3 regions of the Yersinia vastinensis genome follow, and region 3 is predicted to be linked to each of the others. Evidence: predicted binding sites of a transcription regulator. Region 3 holds the regulator's gene; each other region holds the start of a gene.

Region 1 (6,742 bases), 2.1 Mb from region 3:
CGGCTAAACATAGCTCAACTAAATCTGAACGCATCCGTAGCATAATGGGTTGGGTCTCAGGATCACCAAAGCGGCAGTTGAATTCGATAACTTTCGGTTGCCCATCTGCGGAAATCATCAAACCAGCATAGAGGAAGCCGGTATAAACATTGCCTTCTGCTGCCATGCCACGCACGGTTGGCCAGATAACCTGACTCATGACGCGCTGATGAACTTCATCTGTGACAACTGGGGCGGGAGAATAAGCTCCCATACCACCGGTGTTCGGGCCGGTGTCACCATCACCCACGCGTTTATGGTCTTGGCTGGTTGCCATTGGCAGCACGTTCTCGCCGTCAACCATGACAATAAAGCTGGCTTCTTCGCCATCCAAGAACTCTTCCACAACAATGCGATGGCCTGCATCACCAAATGCATTGCCTGCCAGCATATCGTGAACGGCGGTTTCCGCCTCTTCCAGCGTCATGGCGACGATCACACCTTTGCCCGCAGCCAGCCCATCAGCCTTAATCACGATGGGGGCACCAATATTACGAACATAGGCTAAAGCCGGTTCGACCTCGGTGAAATTCTGATAAAACGCGGTTGGGATATTGTGGCGTGCCAGAAAATCTTTGGTGAAAGCCTTAGAACCTTCTAACTGCGCGGCCGCTTGTGTTGGGCCAAAGATGGTTAGGCCCGCTGCACGGAAAGCATCAACGACACCAATCACCAGCGGAGCTTCTGGACCGACGATAGTCAAGCCAATATCATGCTTTTGCGCAAAAGCCAGTAAACCCGCGATATCGGTAGCAGCGATATCCACGTTTTCTAGCCGAGGCTCCAGTGCCGTCCCTGCATTACCTGGGGCGACATAAATTTTATCCGCTAAAGGTGACTGTGCTGCTTTCCAGCCCAGTGCATGTTCGCGCCCGCCATTGCCAATAATCAAAATATTCATTTGGATAACTCCGTGGGATATACACCAGAGCGCATACCCCACTTAGACAAGAGGTTTAATTAATGACGGAAATGGCGCATGTCGGTAAAGATCATGGCAATACCGTGTTCATCCGCGGCAGCAATAACTTCGTCATCACGGATAGAGCCACCAGGCTGGATGACACAAGTGATACCTACGGCCGCAGCGGCATCAATACCGTCGCGGAACGGGAAGAACGCGTCGGATGCCATGGCGGAGCCTGCCACCTGCAAACCTTCATCGGCCGCTTTGATACCGGCGATTTTGGCTGAATACACACGGCTCATTTGGCCTGCGCCTATGCCGATGGTCATATTATCGCGCGCATAAACAATGGCGTTAGATTTAACAAACTTGGCAACCTTCCAGCAGAACAGCGCATCACGTAGCTCCTGCTCGGTCGGTTGGCGTTTGGATACCACACGCAGATCTGCTGCGGTCACCATACCTAAATCACGATCTTGCACCAATAAACCGCCATTGACGCGTTTGAAATCCAGCGCGGCAGTACGTTCTTGCCACTGACCGCAAGTCAGAACGCGAACATTCTGTTTGGCAGCTAACAGCGCCAGTGCCTCGGCACTGACAGAGGGGGCAATAATCACTTCGACAAACTGGCGGCTGATAATGGCGTTTGCGGTTTCAGCATCCAGCTCACGGTTAAAAGCAATAATACCGCCGAAAGCCGATGTGGGGTCAGTTTTATACGCTTTGTCGTAAGCTGCCAACAGAGAATCAGCAATTGCGACGCCACATGGGTTGGCATGCTTGACGATGACACAGGCAGGTTCGCTGAACTCTTTCACACACTCAAGTGCGGCATCGGTATCAGCGATGTTGTTATAAGAGAGCGCCTTACCTTGTAATTGTTGTGCTGTGGCAACGGAGGCTTCTTTAATATCTTCTTCTATATAGAAGGCGGCATTCTGGTGGCTGTTCTCACCGTAGCGCATATCTTGTTTCTTTATATAGTTAAGATTCAGAGTCCGAGGGAAGCGGCCAGCAGGTTGTTCAGTGTCGCCATAATAAGGCGGAACCAGCGCACCAAAGTAGTTGGCAATCATGCTGTCGTAGGCGGCGGTGTGTTCGAAAGCTTTAATCGCCAGATCGAAACGGGTTGGATAAGTCAGTGAACCCTCATTTTCATCGAGTTCAGCAATAATTGCTGGGTAGTCGCTACTCTTAACGACAATCGCGACGTCTTTGTGGTTCTTAGCGGCGGAGCGCACCATGGTTGGGCCACCGATATCGATATTCTCCACTGCATCTTCTAGTGAGCAATCAGGGCGGGCGACCGTCTGAGCGAACGGATATAAGTTCACAACCACAATATCAATTGGCTGGATATTATGTTGAGCCATGATGCCATCATCCTGACCACGACGGCCTAGAATGCCGCCATGTACTTTGGGATGCAAAGTCTTAACGCGTCCGTCCATCATTTCTGGGAAACCGGTGTAGTCAGAAACTTCTGTTACTGGCAGACCAGCATCAGCCAGCAGACGGGCGGTCCCGCCAGTGGAAAGTAACTCGATACCACGTTGTGAAAGTGCAGTGGCGAATTCGATGATCCCGGCTTTGTCAGAGACACTGAGTAGAGCACGGCGGATTGGGCGGCGTTGTTGCATGGTTTTATCCCTTGGCTTTGGAGTCGCAGTTGTTCTTCGCAATCAATCAATAGAGCGTTACGTGGATCTCTTCTATCTATATAGCGCTATAAAGAGAAGAACAGATTCAGATAACGTCCCAACTTTGCCAACAAGGTTACGTTTTTCAACGCGAGGAATTGTAGCGAAAACGATTGCGCGATGCTCGTCAATTTTGAGTTCAGATTCAATCTGTGGATAAGTTTGTGTACAACAGGGTATAAGGCGGGGTTTTGCTGTGGAATGCAGCAAACAGTCATTTTTATTGAAATTAGCGGTTGCGGGCAGCTCAGAACTCCCTATAATGCGCATCCATCGAGACGGCACACAACGAATCAAGTAGTTAAGTGACCGGCAAAGAGAACAGAGAAATTCAACGAAATTAGTAGTTGACTCTGAATGAGGAAAGCGTAATATGCGCACCTCGCGTTACCAACCACGGGTTGCTAACGCACTGCTCTTTAACAATTTATCAGACAATCTGTGTGGGCACTCGCAAGACGATATCGAAGCCTGTTTCGGCAGGCAGAAGAAATATCAAAGTCTTGAAGAGTGACCAAAGCAGTAAACATTTGAACTTCGGTTCGAATGCATATTTGCAGAAAGTAATCTTTGAGCATCGCTCTCTTTGCTTTTCATTAAGGAAAGGGTAGCAAATCAAACAAATCTTAAATTGAAGAGTTTGATCATGGCTCAGATTGAACGCTGGCGGCAGGCCTAACACATGCAAGTCGAGCGGCAGCGGAAAGTAGCTTGCTACTTTGCCGGCGAGCGGCGGACGGGTGAGTAATGTCTGGGAAACTGCCTGATGGAGGGGGATAACTACTGGAAACGGTAGCTAATACCGCATGACCTCGAAAGAGCAAAGTGGGGGACCTTCGGGCCTCACGCCATCGGATGTGCCCAGATGGGATTAGCTAGTAGGTGGGGTAATGGCTCACCTAGGCGACGATCCCTAGCTGGTCTGAGAGGATGACCAGCCACACTGGAACTGAGACACGGTCCAGACTCCTACGGGAGGCAGCAGTGGGGAATATTGCACAATGGGCGCAAGCCTGATGCAGCCATGCCGCGTGTGTGAAGAAGGCCTTCGGGTTGTAAAGCACTTTCAGCGAGGAGGAAGGCATTTCACTTAATACGTGAAGTGATTGACGTTACTCGCAGAAGAAGCACCGGCTAACTCCGTGCCAGCAGCCGCGGTAATACGGAGGGTGCAAGCGTTAATCGGAATTACTGGGCGTAAAGCGCACGCAGGCGGTTTGTTAAGTCAGATGTGAAATCCCCGAGCTTAACTTGGGAACTGCATTTGAAACTGGCAAGCTAGAGTCTTGTAGAGGGGGGTAGAATTCCAGGTGTAGCGGTGAAATGCGTAGAGATCTGGAGGAATACCGGTGGCGAAGGCGGCCCCCTGGACAAAGACTGACGCTCAGGTGCGAAAGCGTGGGGAGCAAACAGGATTAGATACCCTGGTAGTCCACGCTGTAAACGATGTCGACTTGGAGGTTGTGCCCTTGAGGCGTGGCTTCCGGAGCTAACGCGTTAAGTCGACCGCCTGGGGAGTACGGCCGCAAGGTTAAAACTCAAATGAATTGACGGGGGCCCGCACAAGCGGTGGAGCATGTGGTTTAATTCGATGCAACGCGAAGAACCTTACCTACTCTTGACATCCACAGAACTGAGCAGAGATGCTTAGGTGCCTTCGGGAACTGTGAGACAGGTGCTGCATGGCTGTCGTCAGCTCGTGTTGTGAAATGTTGGGTTAAGTCCCGCAACGAGCGCAACCCTTATCCTTTGTTGCCAGCACGTAATGGTGGGAACTCAAAGGAGACTGCCGGTGATAAACCGGAGGAAGGTGGGGATGACGTCAAGTCATCATGGCCCTTACGAGTAGGGCTACACACGTGCTACAATGGCAGATACAAAGTGAAGCGAACTCGCGAGAGCAAGCGGACCACATAAAGTCTGTCGTAGTCCGGATTGGAGTCTGCAACTCGACTCCATGAAGTCGGAATCGCTAGTAATCGTAGATCAGAATGCTACGGTGAATACGTTCCCGGGCCTTGTACACACCGCCCGTCACACCATGGGAGTGGGTTGCAAAAGAAGTAGGTAGCTTAACCTTCGGGAGGGCGCTTACCACTTTGTGATTCATGACTGGGGTGAAGTCGTAACAAGGTAACCGTAGGGGAACCTGCGGTTGGATCACCTCCTTACCTAACGATACGCATTGCGTAGTGTCCACACAGATTGTCTGATAAAAGTAATGAGCAAGAGCACCTGTTGATGAGGGTGATGATTGTGCGATAAAACCTCGGCATCGAGTTTTTACTGCATCAGTCGTTCGAATGTGTCACCACATTCTCACCTTTACACAAAAATACTGAATCGCTGATTCAGTAGAAATTTTTGTGTCCCCATCGTCTAGAGGCCTAGGACACTGCCCTTTCACGGCTGTAACAGGGGTTCGAATCCCCTTGGGGACGCCAATCCGATAATGTGTGAAAGACATTATCACCGGTTCTTGATGAACCACAAAATAACTTAAAGATGACTTTAACGAGTCGTGTTTAAGATATTGCTCTTTAACAATCTGGAACAAGCTGAAAATTGAAACAATACAGCTGAACATTATCTCTCCGTAGATGTACTGAGATAATAAGTAACCTGTATTAGAGTCTCTCAAATAATCACAACGCAAGTGGTCGAAAGACACCTTCGGGTTGTGAGGTTAAGCGACTAAGCGTACACGGTGGATGCCTAGGCAGTCAGAGGCGATGAAGGGCGTGCTAATCTGCGAAAAGCGTCGGTAAGCTGATATGAAGCGTTACAACCGACGATACCCGAATGGGGAAACCCAGTGCAATTCGTTGCACTATCGTTAGATGAATACATAGTCTAACGAGGCGAACCGGGGGAACTGAAACATCTAAGTACCCCGAGGAAAAGAAATCAACCGAGATTCCCCCAGTAGCGGCGAGCGAACGGGGAGGAGCCCAGAGTCTGAATCAGTTTGTGTGTTAGTGGAAGCGTCTGGAAAGTCGCACGGTACAGGGTGATAGTCCCGTACACAAAAACACACTTGCTGTGAACTCGATGAGTAGGGCGGGACACGTGACATCCTGTCTGAATATGGGGGGACCATCCTCCAAGGCTAAATACTCCTGACTGACCGATAGTGAACCAGTACCGTGAGGGAAAGGCGAAAAGAACCCCGGCGAGGGGAGTGAAATAGAACCTGAAACCGTGTACGTACAAGCAGTGGGAGCACCTTCGTGGTGTGACTGCGTACCTTTTGTATAATGGGTCAGCGACTTATATTTTGTAGCAAGGTTAACCGAATAGGGGAGCCGTAGGGAAACCGAGTCTTAACTGGGCGTCTAGTTGCAAGGTATAGACCCGAAACCCGGTGATCTAGCCATGGGCAGGTTGAAGGTTGGGTAACACTAACTGGAGGACCGAACCGACTAATGTTGAAAAATTAGCGGATGACTTGTGGCTGGGGGTGAAAGGCCAATCAAACCGGGAGATAGCTGGTTCTCCCCGAAAGCTATTTAGGTAGCGCCTCGTGAACTCATCTTCGGGGGTAGAGCACTGTTTCGGCTAGGGGGCCACCCCGGCTTACCAAACCGATGCAAACTCCGAATACCGAAGAATGTTATCACGGGAGACACACGGCGGGTGCTAACGTCCGTCGTGAAGAGGGAAACAACCCAGACCGCCAGCTAAGGTCCCAAAGTCATGGTTAAGTGGGAAACGATGTGGGAAGGCATAGACAGCCAGGATGTTGGCTTAGAAGCAGCCATCATTTAAAGAAAGCGTAATAGCTCACTGGTCGAGTCGGCCTGCGCGGAAGATGTAACGGGGCTAAACCATGCACCGAAGCTGCGGCAGCGACACTTAGGTGTTGTTGGGTAGGGGAGCGTTCTGTAAGCCGTTGAAGGTGAACTGTGAGGTTTGCTGGAGGTATCAGAAGTGCGAATGCTGACATAAGTAACGATAATGCGGGTGAAAAGCCCGCACGCCGGAAGACCAAGGGTTCCTGTCCAACGTTAATCGGGGCAGGGTGAGTCGACCCCTAAGGCGAGGCTGAAAAGCGTAGTCGATGGGAAACAGGTTAATATTCCTGTACTTGGTG
Region 2 (6,742 bases), 1.0 Mb from region 3:
ATGGATGACGGTACAGCATGTCGTATGGCAGGCCCAATTCCAGACCAATTTTACGGACTTCGTCTTTAAACAACTCTTTCAGCGGCTCTACCAACCCAAGTTTCATCTCTTTTGGTAAACCACCCACATTGTGGTGAGATTTAATCACATGAGCTTTACCGGTAGCAGATGCAGCAGACTCAATCACGTCTGGATAGATAGTACCCTGTGCCAGCCACTTCACTTGCTCTTGTTTACAGGCTTCTTCATCGAACAATTCAACAAATACGCGACCGATGATTTTACGTTTTGCTTCTGGCTCATCAACACCCGCCAGTGCCGCGAGGAAACGGTCTTCTGCTGCAACATGGACAATGTTCAGACCGAATTTATCGCCAAACATCTCCAAGACTTGTTCCGCTTCGTTCAGGCGAAGTAAGCCGTTATCAACAAACACGCAAGTCAGGCGTTTACCAATAGCACGATGCAGCAGCATTGCAGTGACGGATGAGTCAACACCACCTGATAGCCCTAGGATGACATGGTCTTCACCGATTTGCTCACGCAGGCGAACAACAGCATCTTCAATGATAGTAGCCGGGGTCCACAATGCTTCACAGGCGCAGATATCCAGAACAAAACGTTCTAACAAGCGTTGGCCTTGCTTGGTATGGGTCACTTCAGGATGGAACTGTACACCGTAAAAATGTTTTTCTTCGTTGGCCATAATGGCAAACGGGCAGGTATCTGTGCTGGCAACCGTCACAAAATCAGATGGGATTGCCGTGACTTTGTCACCATGGCTCATCCAAACATCCAGCACCGCTTCGCCGGCTGGATTGATAGCATCTTTGATATCACGAATCAGTGCACATTCAGTTTTAATTTCAACCTGTGCATAACCGAACTCGCGCTGATTAGAGCCTTCAACTTTGCCGCCTAACTGGGTTGCCATGGTCTGCATGCCGTAGCACACACCTAATACCGGCACACCCGCAGTGAAAACATAATCTGGCGCGCGCGGACTATCATGCTCCGTGGTGCTTTCAGGGCCACCAGAAAGAATGATACCGCTTGGATTAAACTCACGGATCTGGGCTTCGGTCACGTCCCACGCCCATAGCTCACAATAGACACCGATTTCACGAACACGGCGCGCGATTAACTGGGTGTATTGCGAACCGAAATCAAGAATAAGGATGCGATGTTTATGAATATTTTTTGTCATGTGCGGCATGTTCCACAAGTTTTTAATAAAATAATTGAAAGCATTTCCGTGGCATAACCAAGAACTTGGTTAGCGCCCGCAGCACAGTATGCGCAATTGACACCCAGTCAATAAGCAATACGAGCTGCGGGCGATGTCCATATTCGCCGGTTTACGCCCCTGAAATTAGCCCATGCGATAGTTTGGTGACTCTTTAGTAATCGTCACATCATGCACATGGCTTTCTTGAATACCTGCACCACTGATGCGAACAAACTCAGCTTTGGTGCGTAATTCATTGATGGTGCCACAGCCGGTCAAACCCATACATGAACGCAGGCCTCCCATTTGCTGATGCACAATCTCTTTCAACAAACCTTTATATGCCACGCGCCCTTCGATACCCTCTGGCACCAATTTGTCGGCCGCATTATCGGTCTGGAAATAGCGGTCTGAAGATCCTTTGGACATAGCACCCAAAGAACCCATACCGCGATAAGATTTGAATGAACGCCCCTGATAGAGTTCGATTTCACCTGGAGATTCTTCAGTACCTGCCAGCATGGAGCCGACCATCACACAGGACGCGCCTGCTGCAATGGCTTTAGCAATATCGCCAGAGAAACGAATACCGCCATCGGCAATCACCGGGATCCCAGTACCTTCCAATGCTTCAACCGCATCAGCAATAGCCGTTATCTGTGGAACACCAACACCGGTCACGATACGAGTCGTACAGATTGAACCAGGGCCGATACCCACTTTAACTGCGCTAACACCCGCATCAGCCAAGGCTTTAGCCCCAGCCCCAGTCGCGACATTACCGCCAACAATTTGCAGGTTAGGATATTTAGCACGAGTTTCGCGGATACGTTGCAGAACGCCTTCAGAGTGACCATGAGATGAGTCAATCAACAAAACATCGACGCCAGCAGCAACCAGAGCATCGATACGCTCTTCATTACCCGCACCGGCACCAACCGCAGCACCGACACGCAGACGGCCATGCTCGTCTTTACAAGCATTAGGTTTGCGCTCTGCTTTTTGGAAGTCTTTTACAGTGATCATGCCGCGCAGATGGAAGCTATCGTCCACAACCAACGCTTTTTCGACACGTTTTTCATGCATTTTTTGCAGAACAACTTCGCGAGCTTCGCCTTCTTTAACCGTAACCAAACGCTCTTTCGGTGTCATAACCGCCGTCACGGGTTGGTCCAGATCAGTAACAAAGCGAACATCACGGCCAGTAATGATCCCAACCAGTTCGTAATCTTCGGTCACGACCGGATAACCGGCAAAACCATTACGGGCGGTCAGTTCTTTAACTTGGCGGAGAGTGGTGGTTGGTGTCACTGTTTGTGGCTCGGTAACAACGCCACTTTCATGTTTTTTCACCCGACTGACTTCTTCAGCCTGGCGCTCAATGGACATATTTTTGTGGATGAACCCTAAACCGCCCTCTTGTGCCAGCGCAATGGCCAGACGAGACTCGGTTACGGTATCCATTGCTGCGGACAGCATAGGGATATTCAGGCGGATAGTTGCAGTCAGTTGAGTACCAAGTTCTGCCGTATTAGGCAAGACTGTGGAGTGGGCTGGAACCAGGAGAACGTCGTCAAATGTTAGAGCTTCTTTCGCGATACGTAGCATGGGCAATATCTCACCAAGGTGAATGTAAAAAGATAAAATATTGCCGTGGCATTATACAGAGCGTAATCGGTTGCCTCCAGCACTTTCTCATTATTTTTCTTGCCAAGCAGTTTGAGGCAGGTAATATCGATCAATTAAGTGCTTGTTTAAAAACTTGATCCAGGTCACATGTCACAATCTTCTGCGCCATCAATTTTTACTGTCAGCCGCCTGAATCAGACGGTGCGACAACTGCTGGAAATGGAAATGGGCCTGATTTGGCTCACTGCCGAGATTTCCAACTTCTCGCAGCCTTCGTCTGGTCACTGGTATTTCACCTTGAAAGATGACCGGGCGCAGGTGCGTTGCGCGATGTTCCGCAACAGTAATCGCCGGACAACTTTTCGTCCGCAAAATGGCCAGCAAGTGTTGGTCAGGGCCTCAATTACGCTGTATGAACCGCGCGGCGATTACCAATTAATTGCAGAAAGCATGCAACCCGCCGGTGACGGATTACTGCAACAACAGTTTGAGCAACTTAAACAGCAACTCGCCGCTGAGGGGCTTTTTGACCAGAGCCACAAGCAATCACTGCCTAATCCGGCTAAACAAGTCGGGGTTATTACTTCATCCAGCGGTGCCGCACTGCACGATGTTTTACAGGTTTTACAACGCCGTGATCCTTCACTGCCAGTCATTATTTACCCGACCCCCGTGCAAGGCGTCGATGCTCCTGTGCAAATTGTCCGTGCGATTCAATTAGCTAACTTGCGTGGTGAATGCGATGTGTTAATCGTCGGGCGTGGTGGCGGTTCACTGGAAGACTTATGGAGTTTTAACGACGAACGAGTGGCTCGTGCCATCTTTAACAGCCGCATTCCTATTGTCAGTGCCGTCGGCCATGAAACCGATGTCACTATTGCTGATTTTGTCGCTGACCTACGCGCCCCAACGCCTTCAGCTGCCGCAGAACTAATCAGCCGCAACCAAATCGAGTTAGTTAGGCAAATACAGGGGCAGCAACAGCGAATGGAAATGGCGATGGATTACTATCTGGCGCAACGCAGCCAACAATTCACTCGCCTTGAGCACCGGCTCCAACAGCAGCACCCGCACCTGCGCCTTGCTCGCCAACAGACGCTTTTGTTGAAGTTGCAACGCCGGTTGGAAGAGAGTGCACAAGCGCAGATTCGCCAGTTAAGTCGACGCACTGAACGCCTTGGGCAACGTTTGGTTCAGGTTCAGCCGCAAAACCAAATTCACCGTTATAACCAACGTGTACAGCAGCAGGAATATCGTTTACGTCAGGCATTAGAACGCCAACTCAATGGCTATCGCCAACGCTTTGGCATCGCCTGTTCGCAATTGGAGACGGTCAGCCCATTGGCGACACTGGCCCGTGGCTACAGTGTCACGCAAACCCCTGAGGGCTCATTACTCAAAACCACCAAGCAAGTGCAGGCTGGCGATAAGTTAACGACCCGATTGCAAGATGGTTGGGTGGAAAGTGAAATCACTCACATCAATGTGGCAAAAAAAACACGTCAGCGTAAAGCAGCAAAATAACGCCAAACCGCCCGGCGTTGTCATTCAATAAAAGCCCTGCCGGCTATCACACCGTCGGCAGATAGCTAAAGTGGACGCGGCTTTTCGAAATCAGCCCATGACCCTGCTGACAAAAATAATCAACCGCACCACAAGCTTTCAACACTTGCAGCGGTTTGCCACAATCAGGGCAATCCGCCTGCTGCTGATAGTTGCCATGACAGTTAGAACAATGAAAGTGATCACTCACTTGCACCATAACCTGTTGGCAAACTGGACATAACGCTTCCATAATTTCTCTCCTAGGTGTTTGTCAAAATTTACATCACGCCCAATGAACGTAAGAAATAAATCCCCAGTGCTGTAGTGAAAAATGACCCCACAGTAGTGAGAGCGATAATGTTCGCAGCCAATACCGCATTCCCTCCCATCGCCCGAGTCATGACATAGCTACCTGCGGCGGTTGGCGTCGCAGAAAAGAGGAAAATAATCCCTAAGGTTGCACCACGGAACCCCATCAGTAAACCACCCAGCGTCATTAAGATAGGCACCACAAATAGTTTTGCTGTTGAGGATAACGCCGCTACATTGGAGGAGCGGAACATGGCATGCCAATCAAGGCTTGCTCCGGTACAGAGCAATGCCAGTGGAAGTGCCAAGGCTGAGATATAACTGCCAGTTTGTGCAATCACTTGAGGAATAGGTAAATAGGTTCGAGCATAAACCACACCACACAGTAAACCAATAATCAGTGGGTTAGTGACAATACTGCGCAACAGTGCCAATTTACTGATTTTCCCACCCTGCCCAGTTTGCAAGCTGCGGGTCAGCGTTATAACTGACAACATATTGAATAATAGTACAGTCACTGTCAGATACATTGACCCCAGCGCCACGCCTTCATCACCATAGGCGGTCATAGCGAACGCTAACCCCATAATCGCTGTATTGGCCCTAAAACCGCCCTGCACAAACACGCCGCGTTCTCTCGGGTCTTTGACTAACCACTTAGCTGCAACCTCAAGCAATAAAAAGGTCACTAAGGTGCCAACCGCGCCATAGATAGCCAAAGGCAAGTTATCCATCAGATTGACGTGATTGGTGGCAACGCTGAAGAACAGCAGACAGGGAAGCGCCAAATTGAAAACTAACTTGGTTGCACCATCGCAGAAACGGTCATCCATCAGACCAAAGCGCCGTAATAGCACACCGAGCAACATCATCAATAAGCTGGGGACGGTGACACTAAACGCAAAACTCCAGGTTTCCCAAGACATGGCTGACGTTCAACTCCTTTTGTTTACCGCTAAGTGGTTCAGAATGTAGATTAGCCAAAAATGCAAAAAGCGCGGAATACCCGCGCTTTGCTGTTATTACTTCGCTTTTTTCAGATGCGACATCAAACGTTTACGCTTACGCATCTGGTTTGGCGTCAAGGTATTGCGCTTACCTGCAAACGGGTTCTCACCCTCTTTAAACTGAATACGGATTGGCGTCCCCATCACTTTCAGTGAACGGCGGAAGTAATTCATCAGATAACGTTTATAAGAATCTGATAAATCAGTCACCTGATTGCCATGGATAACCACGATAGGTGGGTTATAACCACCGGCATGCGCATATTTCAATTTCACACGACGGCCACGCACCAATGGAGGCTGATGATCTTCTTCTGCCATTTGCATAATGCGGGTCAGTAAGGAAGTCCCCACACGCCGGGTAGAACAGTCATAGGCTTCCTGTATAGATTCAAACAGGTTGCCGACACCACTACCGTGCAAGGCAGAAATGAAGTGAATGCGGGCAAAATCAACAAAGCCAAGGCGCAGGTCAAGCATATCTTTAACCTGTGTGCGGGCTTCTTCTGTCATGCCATCCCATTTATTGACCGCAATAACAAGTGAGCGCCCACTATTGAGAATAAAGCCTAACAGAGACAAATCTTGGTCTGAAATACCATCACGGGCATCAATTACCAACAGCACCACGTTGGAATCTTCAATTGCCTGCAAGGTTTTAATGACCGAGAATTTTTCAACCGCCTCAGTAATCTTGCCGCGCTTACGCACACCCGCTGTATCAATCAGAATATATTCACGTTCATCGCGAGTCATCGGAATATAAATGCTGTCACGCGTGGTGCCCGGCATATCATAAACCACCACACGATCTTCACCGAGGATACGGTTAGTTAGTGTGGACTTACCTACGTTAGGACGCCCGACGATTGCCAGCTTAATTGGCAGACTCAGCGGATCAAAGTCATCCTCTTCATCTTCAGGAATGGTGTCTTCTGTCTCTTCCTGTGCAGCCCAATAGGCGGCATTGGCTTCTTCTTCAGTTAACTCAGCTTCTGGCTCTTCGGCGTCCATATAAGGCGCC
Region 3 (6,742 bases):
GTGGCCGACAAGCCACCTTTTTTATTGCTGCATTCACCCGTAACACATTACTCTGCCGTTGGTTTTTCTTCTTCCGAACGGTATTTATCAGCAGTTTCTTTCAGTAACTGTTGCAGTTCGCCGCGCTGATACATTTCCATCAGAATATCGCAACCGCCAACCAATTCACCATCAACCCACAGTTGCGGGAATGTTGGCCAATTGGCATATTTTGGCAGTTCAGCGCGAATGTCTGGGTTTTGCAGAATATCAACGTAAGCAAAACGTTCGCCGCACGCGGATAACGCCTGCACAGCCTGAGCAGAGAAACCGCAGTTTGGCAGCTTAGGTGAACCCTTCATATAAAGCAGGATTGGGTTTTCCGCTATCTGGCGCTGAATTTTATCAATCGTCGTCATTTCTTGCTTCCTCAAGCCCTGTGGCTACAATACTTATTACTCAATTTAATTATTGCGTACAGCCCATTGTAGCGACTGTCACGACAGGAATAAAACGCCATCTTTTGCAGGGGCTTTACTCTGTATCTAAATGGTTATATTGTCAGCTACAAATATGTGCATTTATAATAACATTTTTGATCCCATCACTTCATTATTATCTTCTGTATGGGATGTCTGAAATACGTGGCAGTTAACTCGTTGACGTATGGTTGATTTAAGGCCATTTGACGCGTGAAAAAACAACAATTGCGATGCCATTAACGTTTTCTCACAATATCGATTAAAAACCCATAGCTCTCTGCTTTTTTATATCCGGAGTTTCGGCAATACTGTGACTCTTCATATTCATCTCAGGGCCAAGGTTGGTAGCGTTATTATGCGTTTATTACTTACGCTGTTTGTGCTGCTGTTTACCCAGCTATTTCTAAATCTGGCGCATGCGTCGCCGCAGGCTCACGTCTCTGCTGAGCAAAAGAAGGGCCAAGTGAGTCAAGCCAGCCCTGATGATCGTAAAAAACGTAAAGCAGATAAAAGCATAAAGAAAGCCAAAGTTGCTAACAATAAAACTACCGCCAACAAAAATAGCGAGAATAAAACAGCAACCAATAATGATAAAAAGAAAATAGCGGCTTCCACTGGCAAAACTGCCAAGAAGAAAACACAAGAAGTCAGTAAACCGTCCGGTAATAAAGTCACTGCAAGCAAAAAAACAAACATTAAAACCGCAACCATAAAAAAAGTGGCGGTCAAAAAAACAGAAAAAGTCGCCTATGGCCGACATAGAAATAAAGCACAAGGTAAAGCAGGTACGGAATTAGCCGCAAATAATAAGATAAAACTCAGCCCCGCACATAAAAAGCGCTACCAACACGCCAAGCAGACCGCCATGAGTAAACTGATGAAACAAGTCGGTAAACCTTATCGCTGGGGTGGCTCCTCCCCTAATACGGGTTTTGATTGCAGTGGCCTAATTTATTACGCCTACAAAGATGTCATCAGAATAAAAATGCCTCGTACTGCCAATGAAATGTATCACTTGCGTGATGCTGCACCGGTTAAGCGCGCAGAATTAGAAAGTGGCGATTTGGTGTTCTTCAATATTGCTAATCGCGGTGTAGCGGATCATGTTGGTGTTTATTTAGGTAATGGCAAGTTCATTCAGTCCCCACGGACAGGTGAAGAAATCCGTATCAGCATGATGAATAACGACTACTGGCAAGATCATTATGTAGGGGCGCGGCGTGTAGTGACCCCCAAAACCATCCGCTAACTTTTTCGCTGACACCCGGTAAATCTATCGGGTGTCCACATCTTTGTGCCCTCATCAATCACATTACATAATGTGTTTAACTTTCGTGCAATCACCCATTCAAGAGTGTGGTTATTTCTGTCATTCCTGCCGAAAGTTGTTAAGATTAATACCCACAACAAAAGTATAACAATTACGTTTTTACCGCTCTTCGCCACATCATGGCTACTGCTAATGATCGGATTTGAGGAGCAAACACCCTGAGCAACCCCGAAAGGAGAGAGCTATGTCTTTTGAATTACCTGCATTACCTTATGCACAAAATGCGCTAGAACCGCATATTTCGGCTGAAACCCTGGAATACCATTACGGTAAGCACCACAACACCTATGTGGTTAACCTCAATAATCTGATTAAAGATACTGAATTTGCTGGTAAGACGTTGGAAGAGATCGTGAAAACTTCCAGTGGCGGTATCTTTAATAATGCGGCCCAAGTCTGGAACCACACCTTTTACTGGCATTGCCTATCCCCTAATGGTGGCGGTGAACCGACCGGCAAAGTGGCGGATGCCATTAATCAATCGTTTGGTTCTTTTGCTGAATTTAAGGCGCAGTTTACTGATGCGGCAGTGAAAAATTTTGGCGCAGGCTGGACATGGCTGGTAAAAAAAGCAGATGGTAAGCTGGCAATTGTCAGCACATCAAATGCTGCCACGCCACTGACAACTGCTGATAAACCATTGTTGACTGTTGATGTGTGGGAACACGCCTATTACATCGATTATCGCAACGCACGACCAAAATATCTGGAGAACTTCTGGGCACTGGTTAACTGGTCCTTCGTCGAGAAGAATTTAGCCTGATATTGTAAAAATAATTAAGGGCGGAATTATCCGCCCTACTTAGCACTTCACACCGGCAAGCGGTTTAATTAATTCATGACCGCCACGAAGCTAAAGACAATAATCATCGCCAGCGCGCCAACAGTCGTAATCAGCGACATTTTCAGATTGGTATCCATAAATACTCCTCAGCCGGTTAGTTTTAGTAGGGAAAAGGCACATAATTAGTGCGTTAAATTATTTTCCCACAGTTAGGAAAAAAAATCTTGTGCTCATTACGCACTTTATAACATTGATTAGCTCTTCCCCTTTTCCTCCAGATCAGACAAAATTCGCAGTTCATAACTGCATACCGACTAATAACGTCCAATAAATACTCTCAGACAATCAGCGGATTCAACTATCCAGCCTACTATCATGTTTCTGTCTGAGCGGTTTTCGAGTCATGCAGGCAAACGATTAACATAATACTTACCTGCTGTAACAGGTAAGCTTAGGAGTTATTTTTTTATGGCAACGATTAAAGATGTGGCCAAACATGCGGGTGTGTCCACCACCACCGTTTCGCACGTGATCAATAAAACTCGTTTCGTCGCCGAAAACACCAAGGCTGCCGTGTGGGCGGCAATTAAAGAATTGCATTATTCGCCCAGTGCTGTGGCTCGCAGTTTGAAAGTCAATCACACAAAGTCAATTGGTTTGCTGGCAACATCCAGTGAAGCGCCCTATTTTGCTGAAGTGATCGAAGCGGTTGAAAATAGCTGTTATAGCAAGGGCTATACCCTGATTTTATGTAACTCTCATAATAATCTGGATAAGCAAAAAGCGTATCTGGCCATGCTGGCGCAAAAACGTGTCGATGGCCTATTAGTAATGTGTTCTGAATATCCAGAACAACTATTAGGGATGCTGGAAGATTATCGCAATATCCCCATGGTGGTGATGGATTGGGGCACTGCGCGCGGTGATTTTACCGATTCAATCATTGATAATGCATTTGAAGGCGGCTATTTAGCAGGCCGTTATCTGATTGAGCGCGGTCATCGTGATATTGGAGCCATCCCCGGCCAACTGTCGCGAAATACCGGCGGGGGCCGCCATCAAGGTTTTCTGAAAGCTTTAGAGGAGGCCAACATCACGCTGCGTGATGAGTGGGTGGTCCAGGGCGATTTTGAACCCGAATCGGGCTATAAAGCCATGCATCAGATTCTAACGCAAAAACATCGCCCTACCGCCGTATTCTGTGGTGGAGATATTATGGCCATGGGCGCAATATGCGCAGCTGATGAACTGGGCTTGCGAGTGCCGCAAGATATTTCGGTGATCGGGTATGATAACGTGCGTAATGCCCGCTATTTCTCGCCAGCGCTCACAACGATTCACCAACCCAAAGAGCGATTAGGTGAAACTGCCTTTGCCATGTTGTTGGATCGTATTGTCAGCAAACGCGAAGATCCGCAGACCATTGAGGTGCATCCAAAATTGGTCGAACGCCGTTCTGTGGCTGACGGTCCATACCGCGACTACCGCCGTTAACCCTCTTTGGCCGGTAGCTTTCAATGCCACCGGCCACTACTGCTCAACTCCCTCGCCAAACTGCGCATTATCGTCTCTTAGCCACTCGTCATTTAGCGTGACACTGTCACCCAAATAATCTAGCAGCCAAGCCAAAGCGGGAGAATGGTTATTCTGCTCCCAAGTTAAACAGCATGGGCTATCGGGAAGTGGCTCCGCCAACGTTAATACCGTCAACTTTCCTTGCGCAATCAAAGGCGACACCATATGAGCAGGCACCATGCCAATGCACAATCCTTCACACAAACAATCAATTCCGGTCATCCAATCCGGTGCCACCAATCGCTGTTGATTATCCAACGTCCAGGTGTCCCGTTTTGGCAGGTTTCTCGCCGTGTCTTCTAAACACAACGAGGGGTAAGGCCGTAATTGATCGTCACTCAGTGACCCTGTCAAACGAGCAAGAGGATGGTCAATGCTGACCACACAGAGCCATGACAAGAATCCCATATCACGAAACACAAACCGCCCTCTCACCGGGATTGCACGTGTTGCACCAATAGCCATATCAGCCTGCCCATCCACCAGCGCATCCCAGACGCCATTAAACACTTCATAGCGTACCCGCAACTCAACATCAGGGAAATGACGATAAAAATCTAATACTAAGTGGCGGCTCCGCTGCGGTTTGACTATTTTATCCACCACAATATTGAGTTGGCCACGCCAGCCATTCGCCACTTGCTGGCACTGACGGCGTGTGTCATTCATTTTTTTGATAACATCTCGAGCTTCTTTAATAAAAACCAGCCCCGCAGGGGTCAACTCCACGTCTCTGTGGCGCCGTTCAAACAACGGAACTGCCAACCACTCTTCCAGTTGGCGTACGGTATAACTCACCGCAGACGGCACACGGTGCAATTCTTGGGCGGCTGCACTGAAGCTCCCCGTACGAGCTACGGCATCAACCACATCCAACGCATATTCCGACCACATTTTTTCTGCCTCTTTTCACTCAATCGTTTGCTATCAATTTTTTTGATAGCATGTCGCAAATATTACCGGTTCACAACAGAATATCGCGCCGTATAGAATGCCCCCGCAATAAATCCCTAATGATAAAATTTCTAAAAACAGCAAATTACCTGCAAAAAATATGATAAAGAGAAATAAAGAATGAAGACGTCATCAAGTTTCATGTTCTATCTGGCTGGTTTGAGCATGTTGGGCTATCTGGCTACAGATATGTATTTGCCTGCCTTTGGCGCTATGCAGCAAGAACTGCAAACCTCTGCCGGCTCCATTAGTGCCAGCCTAAGTATCTTTCTCGCCGGTTTCGCCATCGCTCAACTTATCTGGGGGCCAATTTCCGATAAACTGGGTCGTAAACCTGTGTTACTCGCCGGGTTGGGGCTTTTTGCTATTGGTTGTTTGGGGATTTTGTGGGTTGAAACCGCAACCCAGTTATTGGTGCTGCGTTTTATCCAAGCCGTCGGCATCTGTTCTGCCGCTGTTAGCTGGCAAGCATTAGTCATCGACCGCTATCGGGACGGTAAAGCCAACCGGGTTTTTGCCACTATTATGCCTTTAGTGGCGTTGTCTCCTGCTCTAGCCCCGTTGCTCGGTGCATGGCTCTTAAACCACTTTAGTTGGCGGTCAATTTTTGTCGTGTTATTGGCCGTGACACTTCTATTGCTAATCCCGACCGCCTTGCTGAAAGAGCGGAAAAAAACCACCTCTGATAAGGCAGCACAAAATAAAAGTGCCATTAGTTTCTGGCAGTTGCTGAAATCACCGGTCTTTAGCGGAAACGTGATGATTTTTGCGGCATGTAGCGCAGGTTTTTTTGCTTGGTTGACCGGGTCACCCTTTATTCTGGGAGATATGGGGTATAGCCCAAACGCGATAGGTTTGAGTTATGTTCCACAAACATTAGCTTTTCTGCTGGGTGGTTTTGGTTGCCGTAGTGCACTAACACGGATGAAAGGCAATACACTGTTGCCTTGGTTGCTAAGTGGTTACGCCGCTAGCATGATAGCACTCTATCTGATCGCCACATTAACGACTCCGACATTAACAACCTTACTTATTCCCTTCTGCTTAATGGCGCTAGTGAATGGTGCCTGCTACCCTATTATCGTAGCAAATGCTTTAACCCCTTTTCCGGCGAATACAGGAAAGGCAGCAGCGCTACAAAATACCCTTCAGCTCGGTTTGTGTTTTGTCGCCAGCATGATGGTTTCGGCTTATATCAGCCAACCCTTATTGGCCACAGTCACAGTGATGCTTTCAACCGTGCTTTTGGCGGCCCTAGGTTATGGCATTTATTGCTACGCTTTAGGTCAAGAGAGACACTTGGCAGTGAGTGCGAATGCAAAGATTAAAGGTGTTGCTACACCAACGTGGCAGCAGCCGAATGATAAGTAAGAAGAAAATATTCACACTGAGTCATTATTACTAATAAAAATAGTCACTAACGAACATGCAAGCCGGGAACGATTTATTATTGAGAAAGCGTCCCGGCGAGCCTATACTCGATTTAACCGATAACAGTACCATTAAAAAAAAGTATTATCTTAAGCACTTTCTGTGCGCGTGGATTGCGTCACATTTACTCTTATGGATGAGTTACCCTAACTTAGCGTGTTATTAGGGTTTCTTCTTAATCTTCCTCTTTTACCCAAAGTAATGGGA

Evidence for each region. Region 3 encodes PurR, which represses purine synthesis genes. Its sites were predicted from a motif close to CANGCAAACGTTTGCNTG; they were not measured.
Region 1: a site for PurR is predicted at 2,752-2,769, ahead of purH (bifunctional phosphoribosylaminoimidazolecarboxamide formyltransferase/IMP cyclohydrolase). Genes of this name have one in related genera too.
Region 2: a site for PurR is predicted at 2,896-2,913, ahead of guaB (IMP dehydrogenase). Genes of this name have one in related genera too.

Annotation. Positions count from the first base shown of each region.
Region 1 covers NZ_CP173260.1:4,361,788-4,368,529, reverse strand. Annotated here, with positions in the region: gene purD (phosphoribosylamine--glycine ligase) at 1-940, opposite strand, end outside; gene purH (bifunctional phosphoribosylaminoimidazolecarboxamide formyltransferase/IMP cyclohydrolase) at 1,000-2,589, opposite strand; gene ACIOG0_RS20200 (hypothetical protein) at 3,023-3,163, shown strand; rRNA gene ACIOG0_RS20195 (16S ribosomal RNA) at 3,278-4,820, shown strand; tRNA gene ACIOG0_RS20190 (tRNA-Glu) at 5,018-5,093, shown strand; rRNA gene ACIOG0_RS20185 (23S ribosomal RNA) at 5,334-6,742, shown strand, end outside.
Region 2 covers NZ_CP173260.1:1,222,186-1,228,927, reverse strand. Annotated here, with positions in the region: gene guaA (glutamine-hydrolyzing GMP synthase) at 1-1,207, opposite strand, end outside; gene guaB (IMP dehydrogenase) at 1,373-2,836, opposite strand; gene xseA (exodeoxyribonuclease VII large subunit) at 3,005-4,381, shown strand; gene ACIOG0_RS05595 (zinc ribbon domain-containing protein) at 4,428-4,652, opposite strand; gene ACIOG0_RS05590 (AEC family transporter) at 4,681-5,637, opposite strand; gene der (ribosome biogenesis GTPase Der) at 5,734-6,742, opposite strand, start outside.
Region 3 covers NZ_CP173260.1:2,255,014-2,261,755, reverse strand. Annotated here, with positions in the region: gene ACIOG0_RS10620 (Grx4 family monothiol glutaredoxin) at 48-398, opposite strand; gene ACIOG0_RS10615 (C40 family peptidase) at 817-1,710, shown strand; gene sodB (superoxide dismutase [Fe]) at 1,976-2,554, shown strand; gene ACIOG0_RS10605 (YnhF family membrane protein) at 2,623-2,712, opposite strand; gene purR (HTH-type transcriptional repressor PurR) at 3,044-4,069, shown strand; gene punR (DNA-binding transcriptional activator PunR) at 4,106-5,044, opposite strand; gene punC (purine nucleoside transporter PunC) at 5,225-6,475, shown strand.